4 regions of the Citrobacter portucalensis genome follow, and region 2 is predicted to be linked to each of the others. Evidence: predicted binding sites of a transcription regulator. Region 2 holds the regulator's gene; each other region holds the start of a gene.
What was found. Region 2 encodes Fur, which represses iron uptake genes when iron is present. Its sites were predicted from a motif close to ATAATAATGAGAACNACTATCAA; they were not measured.

Region 1: a site for Fur is predicted at 4,637-4,659, ahead of sufA (Fe-S cluster assembly scaffold SufA). Genes of this name have one in related genera too.
Region 3: a site for Fur is predicted at 3,429-3,451, ahead of LY264_RS15150 (TonB-dependent siderophore receptor). Genes of this name have one in related genera too.
Region 4: a site for Fur is predicted at 1,801-1,823, ahead of bfd (bacterioferritin-associated ferredoxin). Genes of this name have one in related genera too.

Annotation. Positions count from the first base shown of each region.
Region 1 covers NZ_CP092466.1:2,850,035-2,855,988, forward strand. Annotated here, with positions in the region: gene sufS (cysteine desulfurase SufS) at 1-727, opposite strand, end outside; gene sufD (Fe-S cluster assembly protein SufD) at 724-1,995, opposite strand; gene sufC (Fe-S cluster assembly ATPase SufC) at 1,970-2,716, opposite strand; gene sufB (Fe-S cluster assembly protein SufB) at 2,733-4,220, opposite strand; gene sufA (Fe-S cluster assembly scaffold SufA) at 4,229-4,597, opposite strand; gene LY264_RS13885 (LysR family transcriptional regulator) at 5,086-5,954, opposite strand, start outside.
Region 2 covers NZ_CP092466.1:3,536,379-3,542,332, reverse strand. Annotated here, with positions in the region: gene tcuA (FAD-dependent tricarballylate dehydrogenase TcuA) at 1-291, opposite strand, end outside; gene tcuR (tricarballylate utilization LysR family transcriptional regulator TcuR) at 389-1,315, opposite strand; gene fur (ferric iron uptake transcriptional regulator) at 1,444-1,890, opposite strand; gene LY264_RS17275 (ryhB-regulated fur leader peptide) at 1,883-1,969, opposite strand; gene fldA (flavodoxin FldA) at 2,180-2,710, opposite strand; gene ybfE (LexA regulated protein) at 2,866-3,153, opposite strand; gene ybfF (esterase) at 3,282-4,055, opposite strand; gene seqA (replication initiation negative regulator SeqA) at 4,250-4,792, shown strand; gene pgm (phosphoglucomutase (alpha-D-glucose-1,6-bisphosphate-dependent)) at 4,817-5,954, shown strand, end outside.
Region 3 covers NZ_CP092466.1:3,086,274-3,092,227, forward strand. Annotated here, with positions in the region: gene mfd (transcription-repair coupling factor) at 1-957, shown strand, start outside; gene ldtC (L,D-transpeptidase LdtC) at 1,113-2,078, shown strand; gene bhsA (multiple stress resistance protein BhsA) at 2,165-2,422, opposite strand; gene comR (TetR family copper-responsive transcriptional repressor ComR) at 2,666-3,301, shown strand; gene LY264_RS15150 (TonB-dependent siderophore receptor) at 3,556-5,736, shown strand; gene LY264_RS15155 (glycine zipper 2TM domain-containing protein) at 5,794-5,954, opposite strand, start outside.
Region 4 covers NZ_CP092466.1:422,029-427,982, forward strand. Annotated here, with positions in the region: gene fusA (elongation factor G) at 1-418, shown strand, start outside; gene tuf (elongation factor Tu) at 488-1,672, shown strand; gene bfd (bacterioferritin-associated ferredoxin) at 1,858-2,052, shown strand; gene bfr (bacterioferritin) at 2,124-2,600, shown strand; gene LY264_RS01985 (prepilin peptidase) at 2,597-3,064, opposite strand; gene rpsJ (30S ribosomal protein S10) at 3,444-3,755, shown strand; gene rplC (50S ribosomal protein L3) at 3,788-4,417, shown strand; gene rplD (50S ribosomal protein L4) at 4,428-5,033, shown strand; gene rplW (50S ribosomal protein L23) at 5,030-5,332, shown strand; gene rplB (50S ribosomal protein L2) at 5,350-5,954, shown strand, end outside.

The DNA of each region.
Region 1 (5,954 bases), 690 kb from region 2:
ACAGCGACTCTCTGGCATACAGAACGCCAATACCGGTTGGTCCATAAAGTTTATGCCCGGAGAAAACATAAAAATCGCAATCCAGTGCCTGGACATCCACCTGATGATGCATCACCGCCTGCGCGCCATCCACCAACACTTTTGCGCCGTATTGATGCGCCAGCTCAATCATTTCCGATAACGGGTTCTCGGTACCCAACACGTTAGAAACGTGGGTAATCGCCAGCAGTTGCGTACGATCGTCAAACAGCGTCGGCAGCGTCTCCAGCTGCAACGTACCATCGGCATTGAGCGGAATAACGCGCAGCTCTGCCCCTACGCGGGCACACAGCATCTGCCAGGGCACAATATTGGCGTGGTGCTCCATTTCGCTGATGATAATGTTATCGCCCGCTCGCACATTGCTGCTGCCCCAGCTGTTCGCCACCAGATTGATGCCTTCCGTCGTACCACGAACAAACACCAGCTCTTCCGCTGAGCGGGCGTTAATAAACAACGAGGCAAGCTTGCGCACATTTTCCATTTTTTCCGTGGCCTGGGCGCTCAGCGTATGAATACCGCGGTGGACCGCCGCATAGCCGTGACGATAAAACTCGGCCTCGGCATCAATCACCTGATTGGGTTTTTGCGCGCTGGCAGCGCTGTCCAGATACGCCAACGGTAACCCGTTCACTTCACGCGTCAGGACCGGAAAGTCAGCCCGTACTTTTTCAATGGGAAATGTCATGCTGCGCCTCCCGGCAAGCGTTGGGCGATCCGCGCCAGTACCTGTTGTTTCAGCGTTTCATCGCCCAGGGCTTCCGTCAGCTCAGCGGCAAACGCATAGAGAATCATGTGTTGAGCATCCTGCTGGCCGATCCCTCGCGAACGCAGATAGAACATCTGTTCGTCGTCGATCCGTCCTACCGTCGCCCCGTGGCTGCATTTCACATCGTCGGCGTAAATTTCGAGCTGTGGCTTGGTATCAACCTCCGCCAGCTTTCCGAGCAACAAATTATTGTTGGTCATCTGACCGTCGGTTTTGATGGCGTGCTGGGCGACGTTGATCAGACCATTGAAGACCGCTCGTCCCTTATCGCTGACAATCGTTTTATGCAGCTGGCGACTGTTGCAATACCCTTTGTTGTGCTCAAGCCAGGTCCGTGTATCACAGACTTCATTTTTCACCGGCATCGCCAGACTGTTCAGCCGAAGCGTGGTGTTTTCACCGTTAAGCTGCGTACTGGTGTTATGGCGCAATACCGCATCACCAAGCAAGAAACTGTGGCTAACGGCAGTAGCATCCGCGCCCAATTGAATGTCATTATGCGCGAAGTGGTGACTAAACGGATTTTCGAACGCCAGTTTGATATGGCGCAAATGGGCGTTTGCCGCGACGTTCATCGTTAAGCGTGCGCCGGTGAAATGGCGACGCTCGCTGAGGCTGGCATAGTGTTCAATGACGGTGGCTTCTGCGCCTTCCGCTAGCTCCAGATGGTGGCGATAGTGCGCCGTATTCACCTCATCGCCCGCCAGCCCCTGGGTTATGTGCAGCAGCAGCAGCGGTTTCGCGGGGCGCTGGTTACGCTTCACCTGAATGTGCGTTACGCTACGGGACAGGCTTTCGGTAAGGTGCAAAAACACTTCCGGTTGGATAGCCGCTGGCAGCACCTGGCGCGCATCGTCAATGGTAATGTCAAAACCGCTACCGTCTGTACTGTCGCTGAGCGTCGGAGAGAATTGCCCGTCAACAAACACCAGTCGTACAGCATCAATTGTCGGCGACAACGCTGCACATTGGGCTGACGTTATCTCAGCGACATGACTGACAAACTGGCTGTTGGTTAATCCCTCCAGCGGCGTGTATTTCCAGTCCTCATGTTTACGCGTTGGCAGCCCCAGACGCAGCATCTGTTGCAAGTGCTGCTGCGCATGGTGTGAGCGTGTCTCCCCTTGCGTCTCAAACAGATGGTGCCACTGTTGCAGCACGTTACTGCTGTTCGCTAAGCCAGCCATAACCTTGCTCCTCCAGTTGTTTGACCAGCGTAAAATCACCGGACTTCACAATTCGCCCCTGGTAGAGAACGTGAACAAAATCGGGTTTGATATAGTCCAGGATGCGCTGATAGTGAGTGACGATAATGAATGAGCGTTTCCCGTCACGCAGCGAGTTCACGCCATCCGCAACGATTTTCAGCGCATCAATATCCAGCCCGGAGTCTGACTCATCAAGAATGCACAACTGAGGCTCCAGCACGGCCATTTGCAGAATGTCATTACGTTTTTTCTCACCGCCGGAGAAACCGACGTTTACCGAGCGCGTGAGCAAATCCTCCGGCATCTTCAGCAGCGCTATTTTCTCTTCCATCAGATCCTGGAAGTCGAATCGATCCAGCGACTCTTCGCCACGGTAACTCCGCACCGCATTCAGCGCCGTTTGCAGGAAAAACTGGTTACTGACGCCAGGGATTTCCACCGGATACTGGAATGCCATAAAGATCCCTTCACCGGCCCGGTCTTCCGGCGACAGTTCCAGTAAATCCTTGCCGTTGAACTCTACCGTTCCGCCAGTGACGTCGTAGTCTTCCCGTCCAGCGAGAGTTGCGGAAAGCGTACTTTTCCCCGAACCGTTTGGTCCCATAATGGCGTGAACTTCTCCGGGTCGAACCTCAAGGCTCAACCCACGCAGGATCGCCTTATCTTCCACACTGACCTGTAAATCTTTGATGCTTAACATGTGCTTTCCTTAAAATTTAACCGACGCTGTGCTCAAGACTTATGGCGAGAAGTTTTTGCGCTTCCACAGCAAACTCTAGCGGCAGTTCAGAGAACACGTCTTTACAGAAACCATTCACGATCATCGAAATAGCATCTTCTTCACTGATGCCGCGCTGCAGGCAGTAAAACAACTGGTCTTCACCAATACGCGACGTGGTGGCTTCATGTTCAAGCTGGGCGCTATTGTTACGACACTCCACATACGGGAAGGTGTGTGCCCCACAATCCGCACCGATCAACATCGAATCGCATTGGGTATAGTTGCGGGCGTTAGTAGCGGTCGGCATGATTTTCACTAAGCCGCGATAACTGTTCTGGCTGTGTCCGGCGGAGATCCCTTTCGAGATAATGGTCGATTTGGTGTTTTTGCCAATGTGGATCATTTTGGTGCCGGTATCGGCCTGCTGATGTCCACTGGTCAGCGCGACGGAGTAGAATTCGCCGATCGAGTTGTCGCCACGCAAAATGCAGCTTGGGTATTTCCAGGTAATGGCCGAGCCGGTTTCCGACTGCGTCCACGACATTTTGCTGTTTTCGCCTTCGCAGAGTGCGCGCTTGGTGACGAAATTCAAAATACCGCCCGTATTGCCATCGCCGGGAAACCAGTTTTGCACCGTGGAGTATTTCACTTCGGCATCTTTGTGAATGATGACTTCCACCACCGCCGCGTGTAGTTGGTAACTGTCGCGCACCGGGGCTGAACAGCCTTCGATATAGCTGACGTAGCTGCCCTCATCCGCAACCAGAATGGTGCGTTCAAACTGCCCGGTTTTTTCCGCATTGATACGGAAATAGGTCGACAGCTCCATTGGGCAACGTACGCCTTTCGGTACATAAATAAACGTGCCGTCAGATGCCACCGCCGCATTCAGCGCGGCAAAGAAATTGTCATTGCCGGGGACAACCGTGCCCAGGTACTGTTTTACCAGCTCAGGATGATCGTGAATGGCCTCACCGAACGAACAGAAAATAATGCCCTGCTCCGCCAGTTTGTCGCGATAGGTGGTCGCTACCGATACCGAGTCGAAAATAGCATCAACCGCCACTTCTTTGCCTTCACGTACCGGCACGCCAAGCTGTTCGAATGCGTCCTCAACCTCTTTGCTTAAAAATGCATTCGCGCCCGTTTGCTGTACCGCTCCCGGTTCGGACGCACAGGTTTCATCGCAGTTACCGCAGGAAGGTGCGGAGTAATAGCTATACTCCTGATAATTCAGTTTGTCGTAATGCGCTTTAAGCCAGTGTGGTTCTTCCATGGTCAGCCACGCTTTAAAGGCATTCAGGCGAAATTCCAGCATCCAGTCAGGTTCATTTCGTTTTGCCGAAATCGCGCGCACGACATCTTCATTGATCCCTTTTGCCAGCTCATCGGTTTGCAGTTGGGTGAAGAAGCCCTCTTTGTAATTAAGGTGCCCGCCAGCCCAGGTGTTGACATCGTCAGTTGCTTCAGTATTACGAGACATAGTACCGCCTATACCCCAAAACTTTCGCCACAGCCGCATTCGTTCTGGGCTTTCGGGTTATGAAATTTAAATAACTGGTTTAATCCTTCGCGAACGAAATCGACTTCTGTACCGTCAATGAACGGCATCGCCTGCAACGGCACATAAAGTCTGGCGCCCTCCGTTTCAAACAGCAGATCGTCTTTTTCGGGTTGGCGGACGGTATCCAGCACGTAGCCGAATCCCGCGCACCCTGTTTGCTTCACACCTAGACGCACACCCAACATGTCAGGTTGCTTTGCCACCAGTTCACGGATATGCGCCGCAGCCGCTGGCGTTAACGTCAGCCCACGCCAGGCAAAATCGTCCGGGTTAAATGTTCCTGAATGCAATTCCATAGAGTTACCTCGAGTCACTAGCTTTTAAGCTATAACACCATGTTAGTGATAATGATTATCACTTCAACCCCTCAACAGCAGGGGCATTCGGGTTAATCGCCCTTTCTGACTACTTTTACTAAGCATAGACCCTGCAGCGAGGGTTTACAGGGATGGATTATTTTGTTCAATGCATTGATTAATAATGGATTATGAAAATCCAATCGTTCAGTCAGGTCAAATGACAAAAGATGTATAGAAAATGTCTATTTAAAGGATAGGTGGGGATGAAGGTAGGGAAAAACAATTCAAATAATAAACAAACAACAAAAAACCCTTAAGTCTGCTTGCTGGCAGGCTTAAGGGTTCCGGCCCCATCCGGCGCTTATCTCCGGCACTCATATTGGCTTAGCTCTTGAAGGGGCGATAAGAAGAATCTCATACACCGATTAGTTTTTTTTAACACTAATTGCGGTTTGACTATTTTATAAACGCGTTCAATCACATATTTAACGCTGTGCCTCACTGAGCGTGTCCAGCAGCAGGCGTAGCCCAGCGGGTTGATGTTCACGTGAAAGGTATAAACCATAAATCGGCAGGCATTTAGGTTGAAGTTCTGGCAGTAATCGAATTAGCTTTCCCTGCTCCAGCCCTTCCTGCGCCTCCAGCTCTGGCACCAACGCGATCCCCATTCCTGACACCGCCGACTCGCAGAGCAGCGAAGAGATCCCTGCACTCAAATTCCCTTTGATTGCAACGGAGACAGACTGCCCCTGAGGATCCAAAAAGTGCCAGGATTGTCCGGCAAAACCGCTGTAGTACAGGCAATTGTGCCGTGTGAGATCGTCGATTGTCTCAGGTGTGCCATGTTGATGCAGATAATCTGCAGACGCGCAAAGCACCGATTTACAGTCGCCCAACCGACGGGCAATAGTCCCTGGCTCTGGATTATCTGTTATGCGGATCGCCACATCGATGCGTTCCCCCACAAGGCTTACCGGTTGATTATTGATCTCCACCTCAATACGTAATTGCGGATATTGCGCCATAAACGTCGGCAGAACCGGAGCAAGAATATGCATCGCGGTAAAATGGGCGCAGGCTACACGTAGCGTGCCGGAGGGAATTTGCGCGGCACTGGCGGCACCAATATCCAGCGAAAGTTGCGCCAGAGAACGTGTTTTCACTAATGCCTCTTCACCCGCTGGCGTGATCGTCAAACGACGCGATGAGCGATGGATAAGCCTTGCGCCTGCCCATTTTTCCATCTCGTCGAGATAACGACTGACCATCGGACGGGAAAGCCCCAACGCACGCGCGGCTGCGCTCAGGCTACCCAAATCACAGATATGGTTGAATACCGTTGCCGCCATCACTC
Region 2 (5,954 bases):
GTCACGGCATTGTGAAGAGGTACGGATCACCAGACGCGCCAGCGCTTCGTTGGTATTCCCTTCCGTGACGCGCCACAGATCCTGCCAGAATTCTTCTTCAGGATAGCTTTCCACCAGCACATCCTGCGGCGCGTCATGCATACAACGTAAATTACGTGTGTGTTGGGAGTTTCCTCCGCGCCATTCACGGGGAGCCGCTTCGAGCAGGAGTACCGAAGCTCCTTGCTCGCGGGCAGACAAGGCAGCGCATAACGCGGCATTGCCACCACCAATCACCAGAACATCAACCATCGTATACTCCATTACCATTTAACCATTTGTTAAATTTGTAATTAAAATGTATACGCACGGCTTGTGCGGGCGCTATGACGTGGTGCTAAACGGTACTTTAGTTATTGTAAAGGATGGCGCCAGGCCAGCTTCCTGCTTCCACCAGTTGATGCATCACTTTCGTCAGCACCACGCGGGCCGCGAGGCCTGCCGGGGTGAGTTCATCGTCTGAGAGACTCACCAGAAAGTTGGGGCGGCTAAGTATTGGATTGTGGACGCCGATCACTCTTAGCGTCTCTTTATCGAGATGGGAAATTGCCGCGCCGGGCTGGAGAGTGGCACCAATGCCACTGCGCACGGCGCGCATGAGTAGCGCCAGACCATCAATTTCCGTGGCGATCTCAATGTTCAGCGCGTGTTCCTGACAAATCGCTTCCAGCCTGCCGCGCAGACCGTGGCCCGGGCTTGGCATTATCAATGGGATACTTGCCAGCTGGGCTGGAGCAATATTGTCATCGGCAATATCAGCCAGTAAGGCATGAGTCCCAATCAAAAACAGCCGCTCTTCGAGAATCGGTATGGCGCTCCAGCGCAGGATCTTTTCTTTCTGAAACACGACAGCCAGATCAATCTGGCGGGTATTAATCATCCGCTCCAGATTGCCAGAGAGGCTTTCCACCACATGCAGACGGACATCACTGTAGCTTTCCCGCATGGCGTTGATAAACGGCATTCCGAGAACGGAAGCAGTACTGGGAGCCATGCCGACGCTGACGTGCCCGGAAAGCCGGGACTCGCGTGCGGCGAGGATCGCGTCGTCTGCGTGACGAAGCGCCAGCTGCGCCTGGGAGTAAAAAGCCAGCCCGGCGCTGGTGGGTGTCACACCGCGCGAGGTGCGCTGCAGCAGGCGAATAGCGAGTTCGCTTTCCAGACGCGACATTTGCTGGCTGAGTGCCGAAACCCCGATATTGAGATCGAGTGCCGCGCTACCCATGCTGCCGGTTTCTACAATGCGCACAAAATAGCGTAGCTGGCGAAGTTCCATTTCGACTCTCCGGAAGGGGCAATTGATTTTTACATTAAAGCAACACAGGAGCGGAGGGAAGGGGAAAAGGGCAGGTAATGCCCATAAAAAAAGCCAACCGGAAGGTTGGCTTTTCAAAAAGCATTACATTATTTGCCGTCGTGGGCATGCTCATCTTCGCGGCAATCGCCTTCAGCGCAGTGGCCGTAGAGATAGAGACTATGGTTGGTTAAACGAATACCATGTTTAGCCGCAATCTCACGCTGGCGCGCTTCGATGGAATCATCGCTGAACTCGACTACTTTGCCGCAGTCGAGACAGATGAGGTGATCGTGATGATGCTGTTGAGTCAGTTCGAAGACGGATTTACCACCTTCAAAATTATGGCGGGTCACGATACCGGCATCATCAAACTGGTTCAGCACACGATACACGGTCGCCAGACCAATTTCTTCACCCATATCGATCAGGCGTTTGTATAAATCTTCCGCACTGACGTGATGGTTATCCGGTTCCTGAAGAACTTCCAGAATTTTTAAACGAGGAAGCGTTACTTTCAGGCCAGCCTTCTTTAATGCGGTATTGTTGTCAGTCATGCGGAATCTGTCCTGTAGCTAAACGATTCACTTCATTAACAGAAGTGACAGAAATTGCACTTGAGATAATGCGTATCATTATAGAACTGCCATGGCTAAATGAAAACTGCAAGTCTCTGGCATATATTGTTAATCAAAACGTGGTATCGCCGACAAACACACTGTGCAACACCCGATTGGCATCCAGCCATTGTACAGGGTCAGACGAAAAAGTTACAAATTTGTAGCAATTATTTTGATTGGTTTTATCTATTGATGCGGCGCAGATGGAAATCTACGCCGCACGAAATCAGGCATTAATGATTTCGTCGAGGTGCAGCTCTTCAGAGATCTGCTTAACCCATTTTTCTACGCGTTCTGCTGTCAGTTCTGGCTGGCGATCTTCATCGATAGCCAGACCGACAAAGTGGTCGTCGTCAGCCAGGCCTTTAGACGCTTCAAAGTGATAACCCGCCGTCGGCCAGTGACCAACGATGGTTGCGCCGCGCGGTTCGATGATGTCGCGAATGGTCCCTAACGCATCGCAGAAATATTCTGCGTAATCTTCCTGGTCGCCGCAGCCGAACAATGCAACCAGTTTGCCATTAAAATCAATGTCTTCGAGGGTAGGGAAGAAGTCGTCCCAGTCACACTGCGCTTCACCGTAGTACCAGGTTGGGATGCCGAGCAGCAGAATGTCATAACCTTCGAGGTCTTCTTTGCTGCTTTTTGCAATGTCATGAACATCGGCAACGTCTTTACCAAGCTGTTTTTGAATCATTTTTGCGATGTTTTCGGTATTACCGGTGTCGCTGCCGAAAAAGATGCCAGTGATTGCCATGAGTTAAATAACCTCTTGAAACTTATTGAAATGGTGGTGGCGCATTGCCCACGGATAAGGGCAATCATAGCAGAACAGTCAGGCATGCGGAAACAGCAAACACGCAGGACTGCACTCTGTGCTACACGATTTATGATTTAGAGCAGAAATTCAGACTATGCCTGACCGCGCAATGTGCTGAGTTGGGTCATCAGCATCTCTTCGATGAGTTCACTGCGACTCATGTTGCGCGCCTCGGCCAGCTCGTTCAGAGCGTCAACGGCATCAGCGTTCAGTTTCAGTTCGACACGCTTAAGCCCGCGAACTTTGTCACGCTTAAGCTGATTACGTTTATTAATACGTAACTGTTCATCACGCGAGAGCGGATTAGTTTTGGGTCGTCCCGGGCGACGCTCCTGCGCGAACAGATCTAATGTCGTACGGTCCGTTTGTTCTTTGGCCATGATCTTGGTGACTTCGGGGAAACAATCAGCCAGGCGTCTGCCCGGATGGATAGCGCGCCATAATACATCAGCAGGGGTGACACGCCAACGCCCACGCGCGTAATCGCGCGCAGACGCTGAGTTTTTAATCAGTTAGCCTGTTCGTTCAGATAACGACGGATGGCGCGCAGCACCGCCTCCGGTTTTTCCGCATGCACCCAATGACCGGCTCCTGCAATAACATGCGCCCGAGCCTGTGGGAATTGCGCCAGCAGTTGTTCGCGATACGCTTCGGTAACATACGGTGAGTTGCCGCCAGGGATAAACAGCGCCGGGTGCTCCCACGCAGGAATGGTTTCCCAACCGACGATATGAGGATACTGATCCCACAGCACGGGAACGTTAAAACGCCATTCGCCGTCGACGAAAGATTTCAGCAGAAACTGGATTACGCCTTCCTCATGCAGATGTTGACGCATGACGCTGGCCGCCTGCTGACGCGAAGTGGCCTGGGCATCGGTTACGGCATTAATAGCGGTAAAGATCGCATCGTGACGGCGAACATGATAGTCGACCGGAGCAATATCAATGGCCACCAGTCGATCGATACGATCAGGAGCCAGTGCGGTTAACGCCATGACGGCTTTTCCCCCCATCGAGTGACCAATAAAGGTCGCCTTTTCTATTTGCTGAGCGTCCAACGTATCCAGCAAATCTTGCGCCATGGCCGGATAATTCATCTCAGTGGAACGAGGGGAGAGGCCATGATTTCGCATATCGACCTGGATGATATCGTGATCGACCACCAGATCGCGCGCCAGGATCCCCAGGTTATCCAGACTGCCAAACAGGCCGTGAACCAGGACGATGGGAGAATTATTGTGCAGGTTTTGCGCAGATTGCGCTCGGATATTCAATTTCATGGCAAAGTTCTTTTTTTCACACTCACGGGTTAGGGTATCATGTTGACCATTCTGCCACATGGCTGCAACAACTACGGTTACTCTGAGTTTTGCTGGCCACCAGGCTTGACGCTATCCGCTGTTGGGATTTGCCTTTACACTACGTGTGTTTACCCCGACAACTTGTATTCAGCTAAACACTGCACTGGATTAAGATGAAAACGATTGAAGTTGATGATGAACTCTATAGCTATATTGCCAGCCACACCAAGCATATTGGCGAGAGCGCATCCGACATTTTACGGCGTATGTTGAAATTTTCCGCCGCATCACAGCCTGTCACTCCGGTAGTCAAAGAAGTCCGCGCTGTGCAACCTGTCGTGGAAGCTAAGCCGGTTAACCCCGTAAAAGATAAAGTGCGCGCGATGCGTGAACTGCTGCTGTCCGACGAATACGCGGAACAGAAGAAAGCAGTAAATCGCTTTATGCTGGTGCTGTCTACACTCTATTCACTGGATCAAAACGCGTTCGCCGAAGCAACGGAATCGTTGCATGGCCGTACGCGCGTTTATTTTGCAGCGGATGAACAGACGCTGCTGAAAAATGGTAATCAAACCAAACCGAAACACGTGCCAGGCACGCCGTACTGGGTGATCACCAACACCAATACCGGCCGTAAATGCAGCATGGTTGAACACATCATGCAGTCAATGCAATTCCCTGCGGAATTGATTGAAAAGGTTTGCGGAACAATTTAATCCTTGCATTAGAAGGACCAGGCAATGGCAATCCACAACCGTGCAGGTCAACCTGCGCAACAGAGTGATTTGATTAACGTCGCCCAACTGACGGCACAGTACTATGTACTGAAACCAACAGCAGGGAACGCTGAGCACGCCGTTAAGTTCGGTACGTCCGGACATCGTGGCAGTGCAGGTCGTCATAGTTTTAACGAGCCGCATATTCTGGCTATCGCTCAGGCGATTGCTGAAGAACGTGCGAAAAACGGGATTACTGGCCCGTGCTATGTGGGCAAGGATACCCACGCGCTGTCTGAACCGGCTTTTATCTCTGTACTGGAAGTGCTGGCGGCGAACGGCGTTGACGTCATCGTGCAGGAAAATAACGGCTTTACGCCAACCCCTGCTGTGTCGAATGCTATCCTGGTCCACAACAAAAAAGGCGGCCCGCTGGCTGACGGCATTGTGATCACGCCGTCCCACAACCCGCCGGAAGATGGCGGCATTAAATATAACCCGCCAAACGGTGGTCCGGCAGATACCAACGTCACCAAAGTGGTGGAAGACAGAGCCAACGCGCTGCTGGCTGACGGTCTGCAAGGCGTGAAGCGCATGTCGCTGGATGCTGCGCTGGCATCTGGTCATGTAACAGAGCAGGATCTGGTTCAGCCGTTTGTTGAAGGACTGGCTGACATCGTCGACATGGCAGCGATCCAAAAAGCGGGTCTGACACTGGGTGTCGATCCGCTGGGCGGTTCCGGTATCGAATACTGGAAGCGTATTGCTAAGCACTACAACCTGAACCTGACTATCGTTAACGATCACGTTGATCAGACTTTCCGTTTCATGCATCTCGACAAAGATGGCGCAATCCGCATGGACTGCTCCTCCGAGTGCGCGATGGCGGGCCTGCTGGCGCTGCGCGACAAGTTCGATCTGGCCTTTGCCAACGACCCAGACTACGACCGTCACGGTATCGTCACCCCGGCAGGGCTGATGAATCCGAACCACTATCTGGCGGTGGCGATCAACTACCTGTTCCAGCATCGTCCGCAGTGGGGCAAAGATGTTGCCGTTGGTAAGACGCTGGTGTCCTCGGCAATGATTGACCGCGTGGTGAATGATTTGGGGCGTAAACTGGTCGAAGTGCCGGTTGGCTTTAAATGGTTTGTTGACGGTC
Region 3 (5,954 bases), 450 kb from region 2:
GAACTGGTGCCGGAAGCGCGTATTGGTATCGGTCACGGACAAATGCGCGAGCGCGAACTGGAACGCGTGATGAACGATTTCCACCATCAGCGTTTTAACGTGCTGGTGTGTACCACCATTATCGAAACCGGGATCGACATCCCCACCGCTAACACCATCATCATCGAACGAGCGGATCACTTTGGTTTAGCGCAATTACACCAGCTGCGCGGTCGTGTGGGACGTTCTCACCACCAGGCTTACGCCTGGCTGCTGACGCCGCATCCGAAAGCAATGACCACCGACGCGCAAAAACGTCTGGAAGCCATCGCCTCGCTGGAAGATTTGGGCGCAGGTTTTGCGCTGGCGACCCACGACCTCGAAATTCGCGGCGCCGGGGAATTACTGGGTGAAGATCAGAGTGGTTCCATGGAAAGCATCGGCTTCTCACTGTATATGGAACTGCTGGAAAACGCGGTCGATGCGCTCAAAGAGGGACGCGAACCGTCGCTGGAAGATCTCACCAGCCAGCAAACCGAAGTTGAACTGCGCATGCCATCACTGCTGCCGGATGACTATATTCCCGATGTCAACACGCGACTGTCGTTCTACAAGCGTATTGCCAGTGCGAAAGGCGAAAACGAGCTGGAAGAAATTAAGGTTGAGCTGATAGACCGTTTTGGCTTGCTGCCCGACCCGGCTCGTACGCTGCTGGATATCGCCCGTTTACGCCAGCAGGCTCAGAAACTGGGGATCAGAAAGCTCGAAGGCAATGAAAAAGGCGGTACCATTGAATTTGCCGAGAAAAACCACGTCAACCCGGTCTGGCTGATTGGTTTACTTCAAAAGCAGCCGCAGCACTTCCGTCTGGACGGTCCAACCCGGCTGAAATTCATGCAGGAGTTGAGCGAGCGTAAAACGCGGATCGACTGGGTCCGCCAGTTTATGCGTCAGCTTGAAGAAAACGCCGTAGCATAAGCATAGTGAACAGGCCGGGTGAGCACACCACTCACCCGGCCTGATGAATTTACAAACTCTTTGCACTTCCCTGCACTTCCCGACACAGCAAACAGCCATAATTCTCGTTTACTTTTACATAATAAAAACCACGTAAAAACAATGGATTTATGGTGATGTTAAACAATAAACGACTCTCTCGCTGGCTCGCGTTTTTTACGCTTGCAGCGACATTCGCGTTAGCACTTCCGGCTCAGGCAAACACCTGGCCGCTGCCGCCACCGGGAAGCCGTCTGGTAGGTCAGAATGCCGTTCACGTTGTTGAAGACAATGGCGGTTCTCTGGAAGCGATTGCGAAAAAGTACAATGTCGGCTTTCTCGCGCTACTGCAGGCCAACCCTGGCGTTGACCCTTACGTACCACGTCCGGGCAGCGTTTTGACGATCCCGTTACAAACTCTGCTACCTGACGCCCCGCGCGAAGGTATTGTTATCAACCTCGCCGAACTGCGTCTTTATTATTACCAGCCGGGGACCAATTCGGTGACCGTGTATCCTATTGGTATTGGCCAGTTAGGTGGTGACACGCTGACGCCTACGATGGTAACCACCATCTCTGATAAACGCGCCAACCCCACCTGGACGCCGACGGCAAATATCCGCGCGCGATACAAAGCAAACGGGATTGACCTGCCTGCCGTTGTGCCTGCCGGTCCGGATAACCCGATGGGCCATCATGCAATTCGCTTAGCGGCATACGGCGGCGTGTACCTGTTGCACGGTACAAATGCTGATTTTGGCATCGGAATGCGCGTCAGTTCCGGCTGTATTCGTCTGCGCGACGGTGATATCGAAACCCTGTTCCGTCAGGTAACGCCCGGAACTAAGGTCAATATTATCAATACGCCGATCAAAGCATCCGTTGAGCCTAACGGCGTGCGCCTGGTGGAAGTACACCAACCGCTGTCCGAAAAAATCAATGACGACCCGCAACTGCTGCCGATCGTGCTGAACGCGTCCATGCAGACATTTAAAAATGCGGCGCAAACAGATACCGCCGTCATGGATCATGCGATGGAGATTCGCTCAGGCATGCCGGTCGATGTGACCCGTCATCATGACGTTGCTCAACAACCGCTGTAAACGTAGCGTATAAAAAAACCCCCGCTGGATTTTATTCCGCGGGGGTTTTTTAATTAACTCGCAGTGGCATTGCGATGGGTTAAATCTTATTTGTAGATAACAGCAGTTCCGTGAAGAGTGTTAGGACCGGTAACGGAAGTAATACGGAAAGACTTCGCCCCCATCTCATCGGCTTTCTGCGCCAGTTGATCTTCCAGAGAACCTAAGTTAGTCCCCGCATTCGCAGAAATAGTACCGACTTTCTCTTGACCCGCAGGGGTGGACTGAACTTCAACAGCGGCAAAGCTTGCAAATGACAGTGAGCTAAGAACAGCAGCGACAAACAGTGTTTTTACGTTTTTCATGATAGTGACCTTTAGCAGATGAATGGGTGTCGAAAATATTAACTTAACGATCGATAGGTAAATCATAGATGTGATCCAGGTCACACGTCAACATTTTTTTATAATGATCGTTATATAAAATATAAAGGTCTTATTTTTCATGCTAATAGCTATAAATTATTTTTATCGTGAATCCGCTGGAGTGTGCAGTCGAATATTTTTATAATGGTTATTCAATAAACCCAACAAAGGTACATCGGCACCATGACAACTGAAACGACAGGTTGTGCAAAAAAAAGCCGTGGCCGACCAAAAGTGTTCGACAGGGAAGCCGCGCTTGATAAGGCCATGACACTCTTCTGGCAGCACGGATATGAAGCGACCTCACTCGCCGATCTCGTGGAAGCCACCGGCGCAAAAGCGCCTACGCTGTATGCGGAGTTCACCAATAAAGAAGGGTTGTTCCGTGCCGTACTGGACCGCTACATCACCCGCTTTGCGGCGAAACACGAAGCCCAGCTGTTTTGTGAAGAAAAAAGCCTTGAGTCCGCACTGGAAGACTATTTCACTGCTATAGCGACCTGCTTTACCAGCAAGGACACCCCGGCGGGATGTTTCATGATTAATACTTCTGCGACGCTGGCAGCCTCTTCCCGCGATATTGCACACACGGTGAAATCCCGCCATGCAATGCAGGAACAGACGCTTACCCAGTTCCTTCACCAGCGCCAGCAACGAGGCGAAATTCCGGCCCATTGCGACGTGCAAAAACTGGCCGAATACCTGAACTGTATTTTACAAGGTATGTCGATCAGCGCCCGTGAAGGCGCAACGTTTGAAAAACTGATGCAGATCGCACACACAACCCTGCGACTGTGGCCCGAACTCGTCAAAGCTTAACCCTTTCCCACAATTCCCCCGCTGTACTCACACCACCGGGAGCTGATAAAGCCCCCGGTTAGATTCCCGTTCTATTGACCCTACATTTCTCATTGTTTTCATCGTGTTACCCGATCATTTTTTGAAAAAAGTATTGATAACGACAATTATTATCAGCAATATTCGCATTTGTTTTAATACCTGTTTCACAATGTAACCATCGGTTTCTCTACCGCTATAACAGAAACAGACCGACTTTTTTAAAAGGAATACAAATGCATAAGCGTCTCTGGGTGCTCAATCCTCTTCTGTTATCTTTAACTCTACCCGCCGTTGCGGCTGAGGAAGAGAACCTCATCGTCAGCGCCAACCGTAGCCAGCGCACAGTGGCAGAAATGGCGCAAACGACCTGGGTTATTGAAGGAAGCGAAATTGAACAGCAAGTTCAGGGTGGTAAAGAGTTCAAGGATGTTCTTGCTCAGTTAATCCCCGGAATTGATGTCAGCAGTCAGGGACGAACCAACTACGGCATGAACATGCGTGGTCGCGCCATTGTCGTGCTAATTGACGGCGTCCGTCTGAACTCCTCGCGAACCGACAGCCGTCAGCTTGACTCCATTGACCCATTTAACATTGCGCACATTGAAGTCATTTCAGGCGCAACCTCACTTTATGGCGGTGGCAGTACCGGCGGATTAATCAACATTGTCACCAAAAAAGGCCAGCCGGAGCGTGAAGTAGAACTCGAACTGGGGGGCAAAAGCGGCTTCAACAATAGCAACGATCATGATGAACGCGTTGCCGTGGCGGTAAGTGGCGGAACCGATCGCGCTTCCGGGCGTATGTCCGTCGCGTATCAACGATTTGGCGGCTGGTATGACGGTAATCACGATGCCCTGCTGCTCGATAACACCCAAACCGGGTTACAGCACTCCGATCGTCTGGACGTCATGGGCACAGGGACGATTGAACTTGACGACAACCGTCAGTTGCAACTGGTTACGCAGTACTATAAAAGTCAGGGGGATGACGATTACGGGCTGGATCTCGGCGAGAACATGTCCGCCGTGACCGGAAACGGCAAAGCATATACCAGCAGCGGACTGAATTCCGATCGTATTCCCGGCACCGAACGTCATCTTATTAGTCTGCAATATTCAGATGCAGATTTTTTTGGCCAGAACCTGGTCAGCCAAATCTATTACCGTGACGAATCGCTGAAATTCTACCCCTTCCCTACGCTCAGCAAAGGCAAAGTCACCAGTTTCTCCGCATCACAGCAGGACACCGACCAGTTTGGTGCCAAAATTACCCTCAACAGCCAGTTGATGGATAACTGGGAGCTGACGTGGGGTGTCGATGCCGATCACGAAACCTTCGACTCCAATCAGAAATTCTTCGATCTGGCCTGGTCCCTGCCCTCCGGCGGTATGGATAACCGTACCGCTTATACCACCGGGCGTTACCCCGGTTACAGCATCACCAACTTCGCGCCTTTCCTGCAAAACAGCTATGACATTAACGATATCTTTACCCTCAGCGCCGGCGTGCGCTATCAGTGGACCGAAAACAGGGTTGATGATTTCGTTGGCTATGCTCAACAGCAGGGAATCGCGACCGGGCTTGCGAACTCTGCCGATTCCATTCCAGGCGGCAAAACCGATTACGATAATTTCCTGTTCAACGCCGGTATCCTTGCCCGCCTGACCGACCGTCAGCAAACGTGGTTTAACTTTTCTCAGGGCGTGGAGCTTCCGGACCCAGGGAAATATTACGGTAACGGTACCTATTCGCTGGTTGGCGATCATTACCAGCTCCAGCGCAGCGTCAACGTGGCGGATTCACGTCTGGAAGGGATTAAAGTTAACTCGTACGAACTGGGGTGGCGCTATACCGGCGATAGTCTGCGCACGCAACTGGCCGCTTACTACTCGACTTCAGATAAATCGATCGTTATCAACCGCAGCGATATGACCATTAACGTTCAGCCCGACGATCGCCGCATTTATGGCCTTGAAGGTGCGGTGGATTATTTCATTGCGGACACGGACTGGAGCCTGGGTGGCAACTTCAACGTCATTAAATCGGAAGTGAAACAGAACGGTAAATGGCAAAAATGGGATGTCACGCTGGCCTCACCGTCCAAAGCAACCGCGTGGGTCGGCTGGGCACCAGAACCGTGGACCTTGCGCGTACAGAGCCAGCAAACATTTGATCTGACCGACGCCAGCGGTAACAAGCTAGATGGCTATAACACGATGGACTTTATCGGCAGCTATCAGCTCCCGTTGGGTAAGCTGACCTTCAGCGTGGAAAACCTGCTGAATGAAGAGTACACCACACTGTGGGGACAACGTGCGCCACTGCTGTATAGCCCAACCTACGGCAGCCCGTCACTGTATGAATACAAGGGCCGGGGTCGTACTTTTGGTCTGAACTACGCCTTAACCTTCTGATAAAAAAAGCCCCCCAGCCTGAGCGAATGGGGGGCTAATGTTCAGGATAATGCTATTTTACGCTTTGTTATTCAGTACCAACTGTCCGTTGTTATCCAACGGAATTTGCGCGCCGGGGTCCTTATCCATACGGATTTTCCCCTGCTGATCGCCAATTTTGTACGTCACGTCGTAGCCCAGCATCTTTTCAGATTTGTCATACACCGTTTTACAACGCT
Region 4 (5,954 bases), 2.0 Mb from region 2:
GGCTGGTTACCCGGTTGTTGATCTGGGCGTGCGTCTGCACTTCGGTTCTTACCATGACGTTGACTCCTCTGAGCTGGCGTTTAAACTGGCCGCTTCTATCGCCTTCAAAGATGGCTTTAAGAAAGCGAAACCAGTTCTGCTTGAGCCTATCATGAAGGTTGAAGTAGAGACTCCGGAAGAGAACACCGGTGACGTAATCGGTGACTTGAGCCGCCGTCGTGGTATGCTTCGTGGTCAGGAATCCAACGTCACTGGCGTTGTTATCCATGCTGAAGTTCCGCTGTCTGAAATGTTCGGATATGCAACCCAGCTGCGTTCTCTGACCAAAGGCCGTGCTTCTTACTCCATGGAGTTCCTGAAGTACGACGATGCGCCGAACAACGTTGCTCAGGCCGTTATTGAAGCCCGTGGTAAATAATCCACAGGATTAAAACCTAAGTCCCGTGCTCTCTCCATAGGGGAGAGCACTATAGTAAGGAATATAGCCGTGTCTAAAGAAAAATTTGAACGTACAAAACCGCACGTTAACGTCGGCACCATCGGCCACGTTGACCACGGTAAAACTACCCTGACCGCTGCAATCACTACCGTACTGGCTAAAACCTACGGCGGTGCTGCTCGTGCATTCGACCAGATCGATAACGCGCCGGAAGAAAAAGCTCGTGGTATCACCATCAACACTTCTCACGTTGAATATGACACCCCGACTCGCCACTACGCACACGTAGACTGCCCGGGCCACGCCGACTATGTTAAAAACATGATCACCGGTGCTGCGCAGATGGACGGCGCGATCCTGGTTGTTGCTGCGACTGACGGCCCGATGCCGCAGACTCGTGAGCACATCCTGCTGGGTCGTCAGGTAGGCGTTCCGTACATCATCGTGTTCCTGAACAAATGCGACATGGTTGATGACGAAGAGCTGCTGGAACTGGTAGAAATGGAAGTTCGTGAACTTCTGTCTCAGTACGATTTCCCGGGCGACGACACTCCGATCGTTCGTGGTTCTGCTCTGAAAGCGCTGGAAGGCGAAGCAGAGTGGGAAGCGAAAATCATCGAACTGGCTGGCTTCCTGGATTCTTACATCCCAGAACCAGAGCGTGCGATTGACAAGCCGTTCCTGCTGCCTATCGAAGACGTATTCTCCATCTCCGGTCGTGGTACCGTTGTTACCGGTCGTGTAGAGCGCGGTATCATCAAAGTTGGTGAAGAAGTTGAAATCGTTGGTATCAAAGAGACTGCTAAGTCTACCTGTACTGGCGTTGAAATGTTCCGCAAACTGCTGGACGAAGGCCGTGCTGGTGAGAACGTTGGTGTTCTGCTGCGTGGTATCAAACGTGAAGAAATCGAACGTGGTCAGGTACTGGCTAAGCCGGGCTCTATCAAGCCGCACACCAAGTTCGAATCTGAAGTGTACATTCTGTCCAAAGACGAAGGCGGCCGTCATACTCCGTTCTTCAAAGGCTACCGTCCGCAGTTCTACTTCCGTACTACTGACGTGACTGGTACCATCGAACTGCCAGAAGGCGTAGAGATGGTAATGCCGGGCGACAACATCAAAATGGTTGTTACCCTGATCCACCCGATCGCGATGGACGACGGTCTGCGTTTCGCAATCCGTGAAGGCGGCCGTACTGTTGGTGCGGGCGTTGTTGCTAAAGTAATGAGCTAATTATTGATTAATTAGCTTTGAGCTTAAAAAGGGCGCTTCGGCGCCCTTTTTGCTACCTGCAATTTAGTCGTTGTCATATTTATTCGCATTTTTTATTCATTCTCCCGCCGCGTAAATCGCGTTGTGCTATTGTAATCATAACTATTCTCATTTACACTTTGCGCAGAAATTGAACGGGAGCGATCATGTACGTTTGTTTGTGTAATGCGATAAGTGATAAAAAAATACGTCAGGCTGTTCGCCAGTTTCATCCTCAGTCCTTTCAGCAATTACGTAAATTTATTCCTGTTGGAAATCAATGCGGTAAATGCATTCGTGCTGCCCGCGAGGTCATGCAGGATGAATTAACACAAATGCCAGAATTTAAAGAGATCGCCTAAGTCACACTCTTTTTTTTGACATCCCTGTAGCCCCATCTACGCTCTAAGAGTGGAAGCGGAGGGACTATAAAATGAAAGGTGATGTTAAAATCATAAATTATCTCAATAAACTATTGGGAAATGAGCTTGTCGCGATCAACCAGTATTTTCTCCATGCTCGTATGTTTAAAAACTGGGGACTGACTCGCCTCAATGATGTTGAGTACCATGAATCTATCGATGAGATGAAACACGCTGATAAATATATCGAGCGTATTTTATTCTTAGAAGGGATCCCGAACTTGCAGGATCTTGGCAAGTTGGGTATTGGCGAAGACGTTGAAGAGATGCTGCAATCCGATCTTCGACTCGAACTCGATGGTGCTAAAGACTTACGTGAAGCCATTGCCTATGCCGATAGCGTTCATGATTATGTCAGCCGGGATATGATGATTGAGATCCTGACTGAAGAAGAAGGGCATATTGACTGGCTCGAAACCGAGCTGGACCTGATTGCAAAACTTGGCTTACAAAATTATCTGCAATCGCAAATTAAAGTCAGTGACTAACCGCCCTGTATCATACTTACCAGGCCAATAACAAAACCCGCAGCCGCCAGATATGGCCCAAATGGCAGCGGGTTTTTTAGTACCTGTTTCCCGTAACGGACGCAGTAAATCCCGGTGAGGCAACATGCCATACCCGCGGCAAGTAAAACCAACAGTGGTAATGATTCCCAGCGATGCCATGCGCCTAGCGCGGCAAGAAATTTGACATCACCAAAGCCTAATCCTTCCTGTCGGCATATCAAACGATACCCCCAGTAGAACAAAGCAAATACCCCATAACCTGCTACAGCACCCCAAAGCGCGTCGGATAACTGTGCAGGTCTGCAGCATTGATGATAAATAAGACCGCCCCACAAAAGAGGGCAGGTAAATTTGTCGGGCAGCAACCCGGTACGTAGGTCATGGACTAAGAGCAGCCCTGATAGCGAAACATAAATCAACAGGAAGGGGAGGTCGATGTACATGGGCAAGCCTTATCTGGTAAAGAGTTTACCTTCAGGTAAACCCGGCGGCCCTACAAGCCCGGGATATGGGTTATGGATGCTCTCTTCCACGGAAAACGCGTTGCACCACAGGACATACAATCAGAGTGGAAGGAGCGCCGCATTTGTGAACGAGTGATTAATTTCTACGCGGCACTTGCTTAAGACTGAGATTTACGTATAATGCGCGGGCTTGTCTAATATTGACAGCGGTTCGATATGAGCCACCGGTACTGCGAAAGCAATACCAGACAATGTTCCCAATCGGGGAACTCTGTAAGAACGGTTACACTCTCCCATCAATCGTAATGGGTTTGAGGAGTAACTATTTCGTCTATAAAATAATTGGAGCTCTGGTCTCATGCAGAACCAAAGAATCCGTATCCGTTTGAAAGCGTTTGATCATCGTCTGATCGATCAATCAACCGCGGAAATCGTCGAGACTGCCAAGCGCACTGGTGCGCAGGTTCGTGGTCCGATCCCGCTGCCGACCCGCAAAGAGCGTTTCACCGTTCTGATCTCCCCGCACGTCAACAAAGACGCGCGTGATCAGTACGAGATCCGTACTCACAAGCGTCTGGTTGACATCGTTGAGCCAACTGAAAAAACCGTTGATGCTCTGATGCGTCTGGACCTGGCTGCCGGTGTAGACGTGCAGATCAGCCTGGGTTAATCAGGTCATCGAGCGATTGAGAGGTTGATACAATGATTGGTTTAGTCGGTAAAAAAGTGGGTATGACCCGCATCTTCACTGAAGATGGCGTATCTATCCCAGTAACCGTTATCGAAGTTGAAGCAAACCGCGTTACTCAGGTTAAAGATCTGGCTAACGATGGCTATCGCGCTGTTCAGGTTACCACCGGTGCTAAAAAAGCTAACCGCGTAACTAAGCCGGAAGCTGGCCACTTTGCTAAAGCTGGCGTAGAAGCTGGCCGCGGCCTGTGGGAATTCCGTCTGGCAGATGGTGAAGAATACACCGTTGGTCAGAACATTAGCGTTGAACTGTTTGCTGACGTTAAAAAAGTTGACGTAACCGGTACCTCTAAAGGTAAAGGTTTCGCTGGTACCGTTAAGCGCTGGAACTTCCGTACCCAGGACGCTACTCACGGTAACTCCTTGTCTCACCGCGTTCCGGGTTCTATCGGTCAGAACCAGACTCCGGGCAAAGTGTTCAAAGGCAAGAAAATGGCAGGTCAGCTGGGCAACGAACGTGTAACCGTTCAGAGCCTGGACGTAGTACGTGTTGACGCTGAGCGCAACCTGCTGCTGGTTAAAGGTGGTGTTCCGGGTGCGACCGGTTGCGACCTGATCGTTAAACCAGCTGTGAAGGCGTAAGGGGATAGCAATGGAATTAGTATTGAAAGACGCGCAGAGCGCGCTGACTGTTTCCGAAACTACCTTCGGTCGTGATTTCAACGAAGCGCTGGTTCACCAGGTTGTTGTTGCTTATGCAGCTGGTGCTCGTCAGGGTACTCGTGCTCAGAAGACTCGTGCTGAAGTAACTGGTTCAGGCAAAAAGCCGTGGCGCCAGAAAGGTACCGGCCGTGCGCGTTCAGGTTCTATCAAGAGCCCGATCTGGCGTTCAGGTGGCGTGACCTTCGCTGCTCGTCCACAGGACCACAGTCAAAAAGTTAACAAAAAGATGTACCGCGGCGCGCTGAAAAGCATTCTGTCCGAACTGGTACGTCAGGATCGTCTGATCGTTGTCGAATCATTCTCTGTAGAAGCGCCTAAAACTAAGCTGCTGGCACAGAAACTGAAAGACATGGCTCTGGAAGATGTGCTGATCATCACCGGTGAGCTGGACGAAAACCTGTTCCTGGCTGCGCGCAACCTGCACAAGGTTGACGTACGCGATGCAACTGGTATCGACCCGGTTAGCCTGATCGCCTTCGACAAAGTCGTAATGACTGCTGATGCTGTTAAGCAAGTTGAGGAGATGCTGGCATGATTCGTGAAGAACGTCTGCTGAAAGTGCTGCGCGCACCGCACGTTTCTGAAAAAGCGTCTACTGCGATGGAAAAAACTAACACCATCGTTCTCAAAGTTGCTAAAGACGCGACCAAAGCAGAAATCAAAGCTGCTGTGCAGAAACTGTTTGAAGTCGAAGTCGAAGTCGTTAACACCCTGGTAGTTAAAGGGAAAGTTAAACGTCACGGACAGCGTATCGGTCGTCGTAGCGACTGGAAAAAAGCTTACGTCACCCTGAAGGAAGGCCAGAATCTGGACTTCGTCGGCGGCGCTGAGTAAGTCGGAGGAGTAATACAATGGCAGTTGTTAAATGTAAACCGACATCTCCGGGTCGTCGCCACGTTGTTAAAGTGGTCAACCCAGAGCTGCACAAGGGCAAACCTTTTGCTCCGCTGGTTGAAAAAAACAGCAAATCCGGTGGTCGTAACAACAATGGCCGCATCACCACTCGTCACATCGGTGGTGGTCACAAGCAGGCTTATCGTATTGTTGACTTCAAACGCAACAAAGACGGTATCCCGGCAGTTGTTGAACGTCTTGAGTACGATCCGAACCGCTCCGCGAACATCGCGCTGGTTCTGTACAAAGACGGTGAACGCCGTTACATCCTGGCCCCTAAAGGCCTGAAAGCTGGCGACCAGATTCAGTCTGGCGTTGATGCTGCAATCAAAGCAGGTAACACCCTGCCGATGCGCAATATCCCGGTTGGTTCTACCGTTCATAACGTAGAAATGAAACCAGGTAAAGGCGGTCAGCTGGCACGTTCCGCTGGTACTTACGTTCAGATCGTTGCTCGTGATGGTGCTTATGTCACCCTGCGTCTGCGTTCTGGTGAAATGCGTAAAGTCGAAGCAGACTGCCGTGCAACTCTGGGCGAAGTTGGCAATGCTGAGCATATGCT